Regions from separate parts of the Eubacterium ventriosum genome, predicted to be linked through region 3. Evidence: riboswitches for the same ligand, from Rfam matches in the RefSeq annotation. Region 3 holds a riboswitch; each other region holds the start of a gene.
The links. A riboswitch is a leader RNA that binds a small molecule or an ion and turns the genes downstream of it on or off. The one in region 3 is predicted to bind thiamine pyrophosphate.

Region 1 (5,214 bases), 150 kb from region 3:
TTGCCCCTGTTTATTCAATTTCAGCAGGACTTGATTATCCGGGAATCGGACCTGAACATGCAATGCTTCAGGCAGAAAAAAGAGCAGAATATGTGGCAATTACAGATGAAGAAGCAGTTGATGCTTTTGAATATTTGTCAAAAACAGAAGGAATTATTCCTGCAATTGAAAGTTCTCACGCAATTGCATATGCAATGAAGTATGTGCCAACTTTGGACAAAGATAAAATCGTAGTAGTTAACGTGTCAGGTCGTGGTGACAAGGACGTGGCAGCAATAGCAAGATATAGAGGAGTACAGATTTATGAGTAAAATAAAAGAAGCATTTAAGAATGGAAAAGCATTTATACCTTTTATAACAGGAGGAGATCCTGACCTTGAAACAACAAAGAAACTTATTATTGAAATGCAGAATGCAGGGGCAGATATAATTGAAGTGGGAATACCTTTTTCAGACCCAATCGCAGAAGGACAGGTTATTCAGAAGGCAGATTTAAGATCATTGGAAGCAGGCTGTACAACAGATAAGTTAATGGATGCTTTAATTGAAATAAAAGACCGGATTCATATTCCATTAGTTTTTATGACATACATAAATGTTATTTACAAATATGGGAAAAAGAAATTTATGGACAGGTGTAGTGAATGTGGAATTTGTGGAATAATTGTTCCGGATTGTCCTTATGAAGAAAAAAATGAACTTTTGCCTGAATGTACAGAGGCAGGAATTGAATTGATTTCTATGATAGCTCCAACATCTCACGACAGAATAAAAATGATTGCAAAGGAAGCTCAGGGATTTCTTTACTGCGTATCTTCACTTGGAGTTACAGGTGTTAGAAAAGAAATAAAAACAGACATTAACGGAATGATTGAACTTGTTAAGGAAGTTTCAGATGTACCTTGTGCAGTAGGTTTTGGAATTTCCACACCAAAGCAGGCAGAAGATGTATGCAAATATGCCGACGGAGCAATTGTTGGCAGTGCTATTGTAAGAATTGTGGCAGAACATGGAAAAGACAGTGTACAATATGTTTCACAGTATGTAAAAGAAATGAAAGAGGCTGTAAGAAAATAGAATTAATCAATAGAATTAGGTGTCAAAAAGCCAGAAGTTTATTATACGGATTAATATAAGCTTTGCACTCCCACAATTCTTCCATATAATAATAAATATCTATTGAATTATTTTCCAATAGGTTATAAAATATACTCTGTAAAGTGCTTATGGACACAGAGAAAAAGGAAAATTTAATAATTATAACAGGGGAGCTTGTAGGCAGGCTGAGAGGAAGTAATCAACTTCGACCCATGAACCTGATTTGGATAATGCCAACGTAGGAAGAAATCAATTTTAAGATTCATTGCGGACAGACCAAATAGGTTTGTCCTTTTTCTTTTGTGAAAAATTAAATTCAGGAGGACAAAGATGTTTAAAGAATGTTTAGAAAATGTTAGAAAGAATGTGCCATTAGTACACAATATTACAAATTATGTAACAGTAAATGATGTTGCAAATGTTTTACTTGCCTGTGGAGGAAGCCCTATTATGTCTGATGACATTGATGATGTGGTAGATATTACATCTATTTGTGGTGGACTTAACATTAATATTGGAACATTAAACAAGAACACTATTCCTTCAATGTTTGCAGCAGGAAAGAAAGCAAACGAATTAGGTCATGTTGTTTTACTTGACCCTGTTGGAGCAGGAGCAAGTGCCTTAAGAACTAACACAGCTAACGAACTTATGAAAAAAATAAAGTTTGATGTTGTTAGAGGAAATATTTCAGAAGTTAAGACTTTAATGGTTGGAAGTGGAAGTACTAAAGGTGTTGACGCTGACGTAGCCGATAAAGTTACAGATGAAAATCTTGAAGAAACTATTTCTAAATTAAAAGCTTTTTCAAAAGCAACAGGAAGCATTATTGCCGTAACAGGAGCAATTGACTTAGTTTGCAATAGTGAAAAATGCTATGTAATAAGAAATGGTAAGCCACAGATGAGTTCAATTACAGGAACAGGTTGTCAGCTTTCAGGACTTATGACAGCATATTTAGTAGCTAACTCTGAAAACAAGTTAGAAGCAGCCGCAGCTGCAGTTTGCTTAATGGGACTTGCAGGAGAGATTGCTTATGACAGAATGCAGGATGGTGATGGCAACTCAACATACAGAAACAGAATTATTGATGCTATCTACAACATGGATGGAGAAACATTGGAAAAAGGAGCAAAATATGAAATCAAGTAATACTACAACAGATGAGTTATTACTATATGCAGTAACAGACAGAGCCTGGCTTGGAAACGAAACACTTTATGAACAGGTTGAAAAATCATTAAAGGGTGGAGTAACTTTTGTACAGCTTAGAGAGAAAAAACTTGATGAAGAAAGTTTTTTACAGGAAGCCATTGAAATAAAAGAGTTATGCAAAAAGTATAACGTTCCATTTGTAATAAATGATAATGTAGACATTGCCATAAAAATGGATGCAGACGGAGTACACGTTGGACAAAGCGATATGGAAGCAGGAGACGTTAGAAAGAAACTTGGTCCTGACAAAATTATTGGCGTTTCAGCCCAGACAGTCGAACAGGCAATTTTAGCTGAAAAACACGGAGCTGACTACTTAGGAGTTGGAGCAGTATTTCCAACAGGCTCAAAAGATGATGCAGAAGATGTACCTTTTGAAACATTAAAAGCCATATGTGAAGCGGTAAGCATACCAGTAATCGCAATTGGCGGAATAACAAAGGACAACGTAAAAGAACTTGCAGGAAGCGGTATTTGCGGAATCGCAGTAATAAGTGCCATATTTGCAAGCAAAGACATAGAAACTGCAACAAAAGAACTAAAAGTCAACACAATAAAAGCTGTAAAGTAGGAGAACAAATGTCAACAGGATTTATATTTGATGTAGATGGAACAATACTAGACTCAATGGGAATATGGATGAACGTAGGAGAACTATATCTAAAAGATATGGGAATAAAGGCGGAACCAAATCTTGGAGAAATTCTATTCGAAATGACAATGAATGAAGGTGCAGAATACATACAAAAAAAGTATAATCTAAACCTTACAACAGAAGAAATATGCACCGGAATAAACAACCGTGTATACAAATTCTACGAAAAAGAAGCAATGCCAAAACCAAAAGTTATCGACTTTATAGAACAAGCCTACGAGAACAAAATCCCAATGACAATAGCAACGTCAACAGACAGACCAATGATAGAAGCAGCTTTCAAAAGACTGCACATAGACAAATATTTTAAAAAAATATTTACCACGACAGAGGTTGGGTATGGAAAAGACAAACCGGACATCTTCATAAAAGCAATGGAAGAAATGGGAACAACACCAAAGCAAACATGGCTATTTGAAGATGGAGCATACTCAATAGAAACAGCCAAACAACTAGGCATAAAAACAATAGGAATCTACGATCCTGCAAGCGAAAAAGACCAGGAAAAAATAAGAAACCTAACAAACATCTACATAAAAAATTGGACAGAACACAAAACCCTACTTAACCAAATACAAAACAACAAGTAGAAACAACCTAAACAAAAAACAACAGGGAAAAACTATTTAATCAAAAACAAACAACAGGGTTTCCTATTATTCAAACAAACAATAATAAACCCTGACAAAGCGATAAATTGGGGGCACCACCTTATATCGCTATACAAAACACAAGCCAACCTAAAAGGAACAACTTGTGAACCACAAAAACTAAAAACTTACAGGCAAAACATTATATAGTGAAAGTACTATTATCACCGGCGGAAGAAAATTTTGAAAACAAACAATAGGCAGATTTTGGCAATTTTGCGAGCATAGTGTAAAGCGAGAAACCTACTGTTTGAGCCGTAGGCGAGTTTAGGTTTTCGCTTTACAATAGACGGCGGAGCAAAATAACAAAATCAACGTGTTTGTGACAAAATTTTCTTTCGCCGGTGAGGAAAACTATCAGTAAAGTTTTGCCGGAAAAGGAGAAAAGAATGAACACAGCATTAACAATTGCAGGAAGTGATTCTTGTGGAGGCGCCGGAATACAAGCAGACATAAAGACAATGACAGCTAATGGAGTTTATGCCATGAGTGCTATTACAGCCTTAACTGCTCAAAATACAACCGGCGTATCAGACATCTATGAAGTAAGCCCTGAATTTTTACAGGCACAGCTAAAAGCTATATTTGAAGACATAACACCGGATGCCATAAAAATAGGAATGGTATCATCAAGTGACTTAATCAAAACAATAGCTAAAAGCCTAAAAGAATACAATGGAAAGAACATAGTTCTTGATCCCGTTATGGTTGCAACAAGCGGAGCAAAATTAATAAGCGATGATGCCATAAGCACTTTAAAGGAATACTTAATTCCTTTGGCAACAGTAATAACACCAAATATTCCGGAGGCAGAAGTATTATCCAATATGGAAATACATAACGAAGAGGAAATGATAAAGGCAGCAGCAGTTATTAGCGAAAAATATGACTGCGCCGTATTATGCAAGGGCGGTCACAGCATAAATGATGCCAACGACCTTCTTTACAGAAACGGTGAATACAAGTGGTTCTATGGTAAGAGAATTAACAATCCTAATACACATGGAACAGGATGTACACTTTCCAGTGCCATAGCTTCAAATCTTGCAAAAGGCAGAGATTTGGATACATCAGTGGAAAAGGCAAAAAAATATATTTCAGGAGCATTATCAGCAATGCTTGATTTAGGAAAAGGCAGTGGTCCTATGAATCATGCATTTGCAATTAAGTGCGACTAAAAAAGGAAAGAGGTACATAAAATGGATAAAAAAGGGACATCAATATTTAGTAATAGTTTAATTTGGTTTGGAGCAGGTGTATCAATTGCAGAAATTGTAACAGGTACATATCTTGCTTCACTTGGAATGGAAAAAGGCATTCTTGCGATTATTATCGGACACTTAATTGGCTGCTCACTTTTATTCCTTGCAGGAGTAATCGGTGCAAAGACAAAGAAAAGTGCAATGGAAACAGTAAAGATAAGTTTCGGTCAGAAAGGAAGTATTCTGTTTTCAGTATTAAATGTTATTCAATTGGCAGGATGGACAGCCATTATGATTTATGACGGCGCACTTTCAGCCAACGGAATTTTTAATACAGGAAACTGGGTGTGGTGCATTGTAATCGGTGTACTTATTATTATTTGGATTTTTATTG
Region 2 (5,214 bases), 850 kb from region 3:
AACCGGAGCCCGGTGCTGTTCGGAAAGGAACATCTCAACCGGAGCTGGATGCACGCAGCCATGAAGAAGTGATACCAAGAAATGATGCAGCGGAAAAACAAAATGAGATTCCGGGCAGACAGATTCCTTCTCAAACAGATCCGCTGGTAGAAATCCGCTCTGCGGTCCATAGTAATTACGCGGGTATGGTCGCTATGCTGGGTGCGGACAACCGTGTGTATTTGGGGCGTGAGGAACGCTGCCATTACCAGAATATGCAGCCATCTTACTATGACAATCAGGACGGTTCCCTGTGTTTTGTCTGTGATCAGCCCGACATGTACTATTTTCTCTATGGAGAAGGCTGGGCGCATACCCAGGCGGAAATGCTGGAACGAGGGCTTACCCTGCGCCAGTATGAAGAATTTGCGAGACTGCAAAATGGGGTCCTTGCACAGTTTACCACCCAAAGAGAAATTCTGTTTGCCGGACAGCCGTTTCAGGCGCCGGAAAGTTATCTTCGCAATGCGGAACTTTATGAGGAAGGACAAACCGGGAACTACAATATGCTGGATGGCAGGCTGAACAACGAACCTCCTGTGCGCCCGGATCTGACAGACGGACAGACGGATGAAGAAATCCGGGAGCTGGTGCCGGAAGCAAAGCCGTCTTTGATGGACCGTTTGAAAGCAGACAAACCGGAGCATGAAGCAAGGCAGATGATCCCTCCTGTGCCGGAAAGGGAACGCTGATGGCCAGGGTAAGATTTGAGGATGTAGATCTTTTGGGTGCTCTTTCCCGTATCGTAGATCTTCATACCCAACATTATAAAGAGGACTTTGACCTGGATAAGGAACTGATTTCAAAACTGGCTGTGTCAGACCGTTCAGAGGATAAACAGCTTCTTTGGATGTCACGCCCTTGCGGAACCTATACCCTGCGCGAACGGGAAGTTTATCTGGATGGAAGCCATGAAAATAAAGTGTGGCGGTTTTACCAGGAACAGACAAATGATCCCGTTTTGGCTTATGCCATCTCTTTGAAAGAAGTCAGGGACGGAAAAATATTTGGCAATCTCTATCCGCTAAATTATAGAGAACATGTGGAACGGATGAAAAAGCTGACCTGTCCAATCGGAAATGTAGCCGTTGCATTTGCGGATGGAAATGTTATCACGATTCCCTATCAGGAACGGAGACAGCTTATGAACCGGTTTATGCCAGAGCATGGAGCCCCTAAAACAATGACTTATCTGCCGGAAAATGAGCCGGAGCTGATGATGATTCTAAAACGGGAACGCTTCAAACGCAGCTATCATGCGACAGCCGGAAATCTGGAGGAATATCTTGATAAGCTGGAAAAGACCACCCTGCGGGAAAAACTCAAAAGAGCAAAGACGGTGGTTTCAACACAGGAGGTCTCATCTCATAAAAGAGGGTTGGAACGATGAAGGGCGGGCATAACAAAAAATCCGTCCGCGTCGAATTTGTCATGTCCGAACCGGAGGCCGAACTGGTAAAAGAACGCATGGCGGAACTTGGCATTACCAACCTGTCGGCATATCTGCGAAAGATGGCCGTAGACGGTTACATCATTCACCTTGATATGGGAGATATTCAGGAAATGATCCGGCTTCTCCGCATTTGTTCCAATAACTTAAACCAATATACCAGACGGGCCAATGAGACCGGCAATATTTATGCCGCAGATATAGATGACATCCGCACCCGTCTGGACAGCCTTTGGGATGGCATGGACAAACTGATCCGGGGATTTGCAAACATTTCATAAACAGCCGGAAAGCCGTTGCTTTCTTTTTGCCGTCACGGTAAAATTTTTATAAGGGCAGATGCCCTTCTGAAAGGAGGCAAAGCGTATGCGTTTGATAGGTAAATTACTGGCACTTCCCTTTATGCTGGTTACGGGGATTCTTTATCTGGTATGTAAATTTTTAGTGGTTCTTTCCGGTGCGGTACTTGGGATTCTTTCTGGGATCATCTTTCTGGCGGCATTGGTGCTGTTCTTTGTCGCAGGATTTTTGCCGGGTCTTGCATGGCTTATGATCGCCTTTCTTATCAGTCCATACGGTCTGCCTCTGGCGGCTGCATGGCTGGTAGGGATCATTGGCGGGGCAAACAGTGCCTTAAAGGATTTTATATTTGGTTAAGCAGATTTGGCGGGGCGCATAGGCAGCCCCGCTCTTTTTCTGCAATTATAACTTCTCTGATTGGAATTAAGTTAAGGAGGTGACGAAAATAGCGACCACAAGACTGATGCCTCTGCATGTAGGAAAAGGTCGGAATATCTCTACTGCGATCTCAGATATTATTGATTATGTAGAAAATCCGCAGAAAACCGATTTTGGAAAATTCATTTATGGCTATGAGTGTGATACCCGGCTTGCTGATGCAGAGTTTCTTCTGTCCAAACGACAGTATGCAAATCTGACCGGCAGAAATCAGGGTGCAGATGATGTGATCGCCTACCATCTCCGTCAGGCATTTAAGCCCGGCGAAGTTACGCCAGAAGAAGCTAATCAGATCGGCAGGGAGCTGGCACTGAAGCTCACAAAAGGAAACCATGCCTTTGTTGTCTGCACCCATGTGGATAAGCACCATGTCCATAATCACATCATTATCAACTCTACTACACTGGACTGTCAGAAAAAATTTCGCAACTTCTGGGGCTCTACCTGGGCAATCCGGCGAATGAATGACAAGCTGTGTTTGGAGCATGGACTTTCGATTGTAGAAAATCCGAAACCCAGCCGGGAGCATTATGGCACATGGCTGGGAAATAAAAAGCAGCCTTCCTTTCAGGAGCAGATACGCATTGCTATTGATGCTGCATTAGAGGAAAAGCCAAAAGATTTTGAGGAACTTCTACAGAAGCTGGAAACTGCTGGGCTGGAAGTCAACCGTGAAAGAAAACATCTTCGGTTCCGAGTTCCGGGACAAGAAAATTATACCCGATGCGATACGCTCAAAGGCGATTATACAGAACAGGCCATCAAAGAACGGATTGCCGGTACACGGACAGTAAAACCCCGCCATGCCTTTTCTAAAAAAACGGTTTCCAAAGTTGGATTGCTGGTTGATATTGAAGCTGCAATCCGTTCCGGCAAGGGCCCTGGTTATGAGCGCTGGGCAAAAGTGTTCAATCTAAAGCAGCTTTCTCAGGCAGTGCTCTACTTAAAAGAACATGGCGATATGGGTTATGAGGATCTTCTGGAAAAAGCCAACGCCACTACCACTAATTTCAATACCTTATCCGTTCAGATCAAAGATCTGGAGTCAAAAATGAACGCCAATGCCGAGCTGCAAAAACAGATCGTAAACTATGCGAAAACGCGGGCTGTCTATGTAGAATATCGCAAAGCCGGGTACAGCAAAAAATTCCGAACAGAACATGAAGCTGAAATTCTGCTGCACCAGGCGGCAAAGAATCATTTTGACGAGCTGGGAATCAAAAAGCTCCCCTCTGTCAAATCTCTCCGGGAGGAATACACCGATCTTCTGGAACAAAAACGGAAAGCCTATTCTGCCTATAAGCAGGCCAAAAATGATATGAAAGAACTTCATAATGTTCGGGCCAATGTGGAATACCTATTAGAGATTTCTTCCCCACCACAACCGCAGCGCAGCACAGAAAAATCCCGTCAATAAGGTTTGCTAACTTGAATTCTATAGACCTTGACTTTCCGGGACTTCTTAACTATAATAATACTCAAGCAGGGGGACTACCTTGTAGTTGAGAAGGTTAAAACCTGACCCTTTGAACCTGTTGGCTAATACCAACGCAGGGAGCTGAAGAATACAGATTCGTATTTTTTGGACATTCTCTGTTTTGGGAATGTCCTTTTTTAATTGAATAAGATATGATATGTGTTTGCGAGGGAACTGAACAAGTTGAAAAAGGTAAGACCTGACCTCTGGACCTGTCGGCTAATACCGGCGTAGGGAAGCAATTTCTTACGCTCGTATTGCGTCTGAAAGAGCTTCTAATTGTTTTAGAGGCTCTATTTTTTTATCTTAGGAGGATCAAACATGGCATTTATGAAAGACATCTTAACCCACAACATCCCCATTTGGGAAGAATGTGCAGCTACCCCATTTGTGCAGGAAGTGCAAACTGGAAAGCTACCTCTTGAAAAATTCAAGAGATATATGATTCAGGATAGTATCTATCTGAAAAACTATGCCCGCATATACGGAAAGGCAATTTTTCATGCTGCTACATTAAGAGAAATTCAGCTTTACTACTCCATGCTGAACTTTGTAAATGATACGGAATCGGAAGTGCGGCTGGATTATCTAAAGCAATTTTGCATAACAGATGATGATATTGAACTGATCGCCCCTTTGCCTGAAAATCAAAATTACATTGATTTCATGTTTGAGATTGCGTCACATGGAAAGAATGAAGAAATTTTAATGGCGGTTCTTCCCTGTATGTTAAGTTACAGCTATATATTCCGCAAACTGGCGTCTGTCCCCACAAGCAGAGAATCAAGATATTGGGACTTTATCAAAGATTATGCCGATGAACAATATGCAGAAAGCTGCAAAGAATGGTCTGCTTTTGCAGAGCATAAATGTGCTGGGTTATCAGAAGCAAATAAAAAGTATCTGGCTGATATTTTTGAGAAAGCAAGTTTGTTAGAACTTGCTTTTTGGAAGATGGCCTATCGGAACGAGAGAATGGAGGAAAATGCAAAATGAAAAAAGTATTGTCCATTGCCGGATCAGATTGCAGCGGAGGTGCAGGTATTCAGGCTGATTTGAAAACTTTTTCTGCTCACGGCGTATTTGGAATGAGTGTTATTGTTTCTGTTGTTGCAGAGAACACCAGCCGCGTTATCGACATCCAAGATATTACCCCGGATATGATTGAAAAACAGATTGACGCCGTATTTGAAGATATTGAAGTGGACGCAGTAAAAATCGGTATGCTTTCTACACCAGAATGTATGAAAGCGGTGGCAAAGAAACTATTACAATATAAGCCCCAAAATGTTGTAATCGACCCGGTTATGTATGCCAAAAATGGCTGCCCATTGATGAATCCTACGGCGGTTTCCACCTTGATAGACACAGTAATTCCACTTGCCGATGTACTTACTCCGAATATTCCAGAGGCAGAGAAAATAGCGGATATGCAGATTTCCACAGTTTCAGATATGGAGGCTGCCGCAAGAAAAATATATGCCATGGGTTGTAAGGCGATTGTTGTCAA
Region 3 (5,214 bases):
TGATTTCGGACTATACTCTTTTTAAGTATGATTTCGGACTATAAACACTAGGAGGTTGCGATGTTTTTCATCGCTTATTTTTATTATGAATAAATCTTTTGAAAATAAAATGAGTCCTGCTCTTTCTATGTTTAACCACATATACAAAGAGTTTAATGAAATTTATCACGAAGCCACTCTGAAAATGGGGCTTTCAGACAGCGCCTTTGACATTTTGTATTCTATTGTTGACCTAGGCGATGGTTGTTCCCAGAGTGATATTTGCAAATATTCATGCCTTTCAAAGCAGACTGTTAATTCTTCCATTAAAAAAATGGCAAGTCTTAACTACTTAACTTTTAAGCCGGGAAAAGGCAGGGTTATGCAGATTTTTCTTACAGATAAGGGCAGGCAGCTTTTGGATGAAAAAATTTATCCTATTATAAAAAAAGAAAACGAAGCATTTCTATGTATGACCGATGAAGAATGCCGTTTAATGCTTGAACTTTACGAGAAGTATAATAATGCATTGAAAAATAAATTTAAGGAACTTTAATTTACGAATGGAGATTTTATGGATACTAAATTAGCACAACATTTTACTTATGGGAAACTGCTTAAGTTTGTTTTTCCTTCTATTGTCATGATGGTTTTTACATCTATCTATTGCGTTGTTGACGGACTTTTTGTTTCTAACTTTGTTGGGAAAACAGCTTTTGCTTCAATCAATCTTATTATGCCTTTTATTATGGGGCTTACCGCTTTGGGATTTATGATGGGAACCGGTGGCAGCGCCATTGTTGCAAAAACTCTTGGTGAAGGAAAACCTGAAAAAGCCAACGAATATTTTTCATTAATCGTTTACACAACTATTATTGGTGGACTAATCCTTTCCATTTTAGGAATGTTTTTGGTTCGTCCTGTCAGCATTCTTTTGGGCGCTGAAGGTGAATTGTTGGAAAACTGTGTTCTTTACGGACGTATTACTTTTATTTCTTTGACAGCTTTTATGCTTCAAAATGTTTTCCAAAGCTTTTTTGTAACTGCCACAAAACCCAAATTAGGACTTGCAGTTATTGTGTCTGCCGGCGTAACGAATATGGTTCTTGACTATCTTTTTATTGCCGTACTTGGCTTTGGTCTTGCAGGAGCTGCAATTGCAACTGTTTGTGGCGAGCTTATTGGCGGACTTTTCCCTATATTTTATTTTTCAAGGAAAAACTCAAGTCTGCTTAAACTTGGTCGAACCAAATTTAATGGTTCAATTCTTCTTAAGACTTGCACCAACGGTTCTTCCGAACTTATGACAAACCTTTCAAGCTCAGTTGTTAACTCACTTTATAACGTTCAGCTTTTGAAGTTTACAGGAGAAGACGGCGTTGCCGCTTACGGAACAATTATGTATGTAAGTTTTATTTTTGTTGCCATATTCATCGGCTATTCTATTGGTAGTGCGCCAATTATTAGCTACAATTACGGTTCCGGAAATAATAAAGAATTACAAAACATGTCAAAAAAGAGTTTGTCTCTTATAAGCATTTGGGCTGTTGGTCTGTTTGTTCTTGCTCAGGTTATTTCAACGCCTTTGGCAACAATTTTCGTAGGTTACGACCACGACCTGTTCCTGCTTACAAGACATGGCTTTAGAATTTACTGTGTAACATTCCTTATTAACGGCTTTAACATTTATGGTTCAGCTTTCTTTACTGCACTAAGCAATGGACTTATTTCAGCAACCATTTCATTTCTTAGAACACTTATCTTCCAGATTGCAGCAATCCTTATACTTCCTGCAATCTTTGGAATCAATGGAATATGGATTGCCGTGGCAATGGCTGAACTTCTTACACTATGCTTCACAGCTACATTCTTTATAAAGCAAAGAAAAGTATATCACTATTAAAAAGATTTTTTACCACCCTGGATGATTGTCTATATTATTTGGGGTTTTTTCATTTTTGGAATTTCCGACGTGTTTTCATAATTTTACCACAACATTTTTGATTTTTATTGAATGTTGTGGTAATGTACCCCAAAATATAAATTTCTTTAATTATCGGGGTACGTTTTTCAAATTAACGCGTTCATTCTCACAACATACTGTATATGTAATATATGACTGTACCCCTCTATACACTTTTTCTTGTTTTTTGGGGTACATATTTTCAAACCCCTGCTTATTTTATGCAACATAAAGTTTAAGTTTGCAAGAAACGTACCCCGACATTTCATTTTTCATTTTTTTTGGGGTACGAGTATCTAATTTATGTTTCATATTATATCACATACTATATTGTAATATTAAAATGTGATAATGGTGGAAATTTTACTTAAACGCTTTCTACAAAAGCTTGTATAATTGTAAAAAATTCTTCCTAAAAGCTTATTATTTTAAGGAAATTCTCCATTTTCACACCTCCATTGGATTTGTATATCTTCTATCAATAAGATTTTCCTGTAAAAAAAGCTTGTCAGTTTTACCCAACAAGCCTTTCTTAATCTCCATTTATAGCGCTTTAATAATTCAATATTCTTGTACTTCAACTTTAGCTCTTTAATAATTCAATACTCTTGTACTTCAACTTTAGCTCTTTTATAATTCAATACTCTTGTACTTCAATCTTAGTTCTTTCATAATTTAGTACTTCTACACATCAGCTTTAGTTCTTTTACACTTCAATTCTAAGCCACTGCTTTTTTTCTACTTACAATTTTTGTTCCTAAATATACTATAGCTCCAACTACCACGCCTACTACTGTGATAATTGCTACAAGTCCCCAGTTTGAATTAACAATTAATGTAATATCAAAGCCTTTTTCTGTCTGTATCTGCTGGAACAAATATAAGAAGTCAATTAAAACTGCAATGCCGAATACCAATGCTCCATTTAAGATTGCCATAACGTTTTCTGATTTTTTCTTTGTTACCGGCTTTTCCACTCTTAAATCCACTGCATTTGAAATAAGTGCAATCACATATACTGTCACTACTGTTTCAGGTATCATATATGCTGCGTTGTAAACTAATGAATATGCCATTCCGTCTGCTGTTGGAATTGAAACTCCTGCCCACACAGTACAACCTGTAATTACGTGGCAGATGTATCTTAAAACACAAACAACTGCTGCTCCGATTACCAAAACAGGTGTCTGATTCTTGTTTTTCTTAAAAATTCCTACAAGTCCCAAAACTGTAAAAGCTCCAACATAGTCAAGCAAAATAATCGCAACTGCTGCAACCCATGATGTAGCATATGAAACGTTGGCAAGTCCCATTAACAACTGCAAAATACTATATGTAAAGCCTGTTAAAAGTCCCCATTTTAAACCATGTCTGTATCCTGCAACAATAATAGGCACCATGCTTGCTGCTGTAACTGAGCCGCCATAAGGCATATCAATAATCTTAATAAAACTTAATGCAAATGCCATAGCAATTAAAATTGCACACTCAACTATCGTTGTAGATGTTTTTGTTTTTTCCATAAAAAAATCCTCCTTAGATTATACGCAAATCGCCAGAGGATAATTAACCAACATATTGCTTCCTTACGACGGTATTAACCGTATCAAGTAATAAGGGTTGATAAAATCTCTCAGCCTTCAGGCACCCCTAGCGAATGAATATATTAAATTCATATGTTAGTTAAGTGTTTTTGTTAAATTTTGTCAAGGGCTATTACCTGCTCTTCTTACTCTCCGCCCACAATTTTTCTGCGCATGGCTTCCACTTTTCTGCATAGTCACGGCATTTTTCACAAAGATGTTCTGCTGATTCAGGCGACTGTAAATCTGTTGACTTTGCACCTGTCTCTTTAACTAATCTTTGCAAAATATCCGGATTTTCAAGCATTGGACATGGTCTAAGTGGATTTTCGTTAAATGGCTGATTATCGTGATACGCCATAAATAATGGCTGTTTCAAAATTTCAAGCAGTGTGTTTTCTCTTATATTTGCACCTGAATAATGAATGAATACGCATGGTTCTGCATCGCCGTTGGCGTTGATATGGAAATAGTTTCTGCCACCTGCGATACAACCGCCAACGAACTCTCCGTCATTTTGGAAATCCATTGTGAAAATTCCTTTTCCTGTAGTCATATTTCTTATTTCACGAACTCTGTCCTTCATATAAATTCTCTGCTCAGGAGTTGGAAGTAAGTCAAGTGAAGCATCATTTCCAACCGGCATATAGTGGAAATAAAGTGCATATCTACATCCATTTTCAATCATCAAATCTACAAACTCATCACTTGTTACTGTTTCAATATTTTTTGAAGTGTAACATATTGACGTGCCAAAAACTAAACCATGGCTCTTAAGTAATTCCATAGTGTGCATTACTTTGCCGTAAACGCCCTGACCTCTTCTTAAATCATTAACTGCCTCAAAACCTTCAAGACTTATTGCCAGATAAAGGTTTCCCACATTTAACATTTCCTGGCAAAAAGCTTCATCAACCAATGTTCCGTTGGTAAAAGCAAGAAATGCACATTCTTTGTGCTTTTTACATAATTTAATTAAGTCATCTTTTCTAACTAAAGGCTCACCACCTGTAAACATATACAAATATGTTCCAAGTTTCTTGCCCTGTGTTACAACACTGTCCATTTCGTCCAATGTCAAATTCAATCTATTGCCATACTCTGCTGCCCAACATCCTGTACAATGAAGGTTGCAGGCACTTGTAGGGTCCATCAAAATCAACCATGGCACATTACAATTATGTATTTCTCTATTTTTTCTTATAGTTTTTGTTCCATACATAAATGCTTCATAGCCAAGATTCAAAGCCATTGTTTTCAAAACCTTAGGATCAACTTCATCTAACACTCTATTAATATATTTATTAAGAGTAGCATCCTTATTGCAAACCATTTCTTTAAGCTTGTCAAAATCAACACCTAAATCCTCTCCATCCATGTACTTTCCCATTCGGTCTACTAACTTGCCAATTTCCTTGTCACTGTCTTTGTTAGCATTTTTTAAGATAATGTCAATAGTCTTTCCCAGCGTTGCTCTAGTTGCAGCATATGTTAAATTTCCCATTTGTACTTCCTCCAAAATTTGTCGTTACAAATAGTTTAGTCATTTTAAAAAATTTTTAAATAATTAAAAAAGTAAAAATGTCCTACTTTTGTGGTAAAAGTCTACATTTGTCAATTTATAGTATTTTTTAGTTATATTGTTTAATTTGTTTACATTATGTAAATATTTATCATTTTGTGACTTAA

Region 1: another riboswitch for thiamine pyrophosphate. It lies ahead of thiM (hydroxyethylthiazole kinase); the one in region 3 lies ahead of NQ558_RS07080 (energy-coupled thiamine transporter ThiT).
Region 2: another riboswitch for thiamine pyrophosphate. It lies ahead of NQ558_RS03210 (TenA family protein); the one in region 3 lies ahead of NQ558_RS07080 (energy-coupled thiamine transporter ThiT).

Annotation. Positions count from the first base shown of each region.
Region 1 is NZ_CP102282.1:1,726,916-1,732,129, forward strand. Features, by position in the region: gene trpB (tryptophan synthase subunit beta) at 1-311, shown strand, start outside; gene trpA (tryptophan synthase subunit alpha) at 304-1,077, shown strand; TPP riboswitch at 1,255-1,360, shown strand; gene thiM (hydroxyethylthiazole kinase) at 1,429-2,250, shown strand; gene thiE (thiamine phosphate synthase) at 2,237-2,884, shown strand; gene NQ558_RS07735 (HAD family hydrolase) at 2,893-3,558, shown strand; gene thiD (bifunctional hydroxymethylpyrimidine kinase/phosphomethylpyrimidine kinase) at 4,008-4,796, shown strand; gene cytX (putative hydroxymethylpyrimidine transporter CytX) at 4,818-5,214, shown strand, end outside.
Region 2 is NZ_CP102282.1:730,342-735,555, reverse strand. Features, by position in the region: gene NQ558_RS03235 (DUF4316 domain-containing protein) at 1-731, shown strand, start outside; gene NQ558_RS03230 (hypothetical protein) at 731-1,429, shown strand; gene NQ558_RS03225 (plasmid mobilization protein) at 1,426-1,770, shown strand; gene NQ558_RS03220 (CD1845 family protein) at 1,856-2,146, shown strand; gene NQ558_RS03215 (relaxase/mobilization nuclease domain-containing protein) at 2,235-3,644, shown strand; TPP riboswitch at 3,702-3,801, shown strand; gene NQ558_RS03210 (TenA family protein) at 4,026-4,700, shown strand; gene thiD (bifunctional hydroxymethylpyrimidine kinase/phosphomethylpyrimidine kinase) at 4,697-5,214, shown strand, end outside.
Region 3 is NZ_CP102282.1:1,578,127-1,583,340, reverse strand. Features, by position in the region: gene NQ558_RS07090 (MarR family winged helix-turn-helix transcriptional regulator) at 86-535, shown strand; gene NQ558_RS07085 (MATE family efflux transporter) at 554-1,882, shown strand; gene NQ558_RS07080 (energy-coupled thiamine transporter ThiT) at 2,662-3,465, opposite strand; TPP riboswitch at 3,509-3,604, opposite strand; gene NQ558_RS07075 (radical SAM/SPASM domain-containing protein) at 3,659-5,029, opposite strand.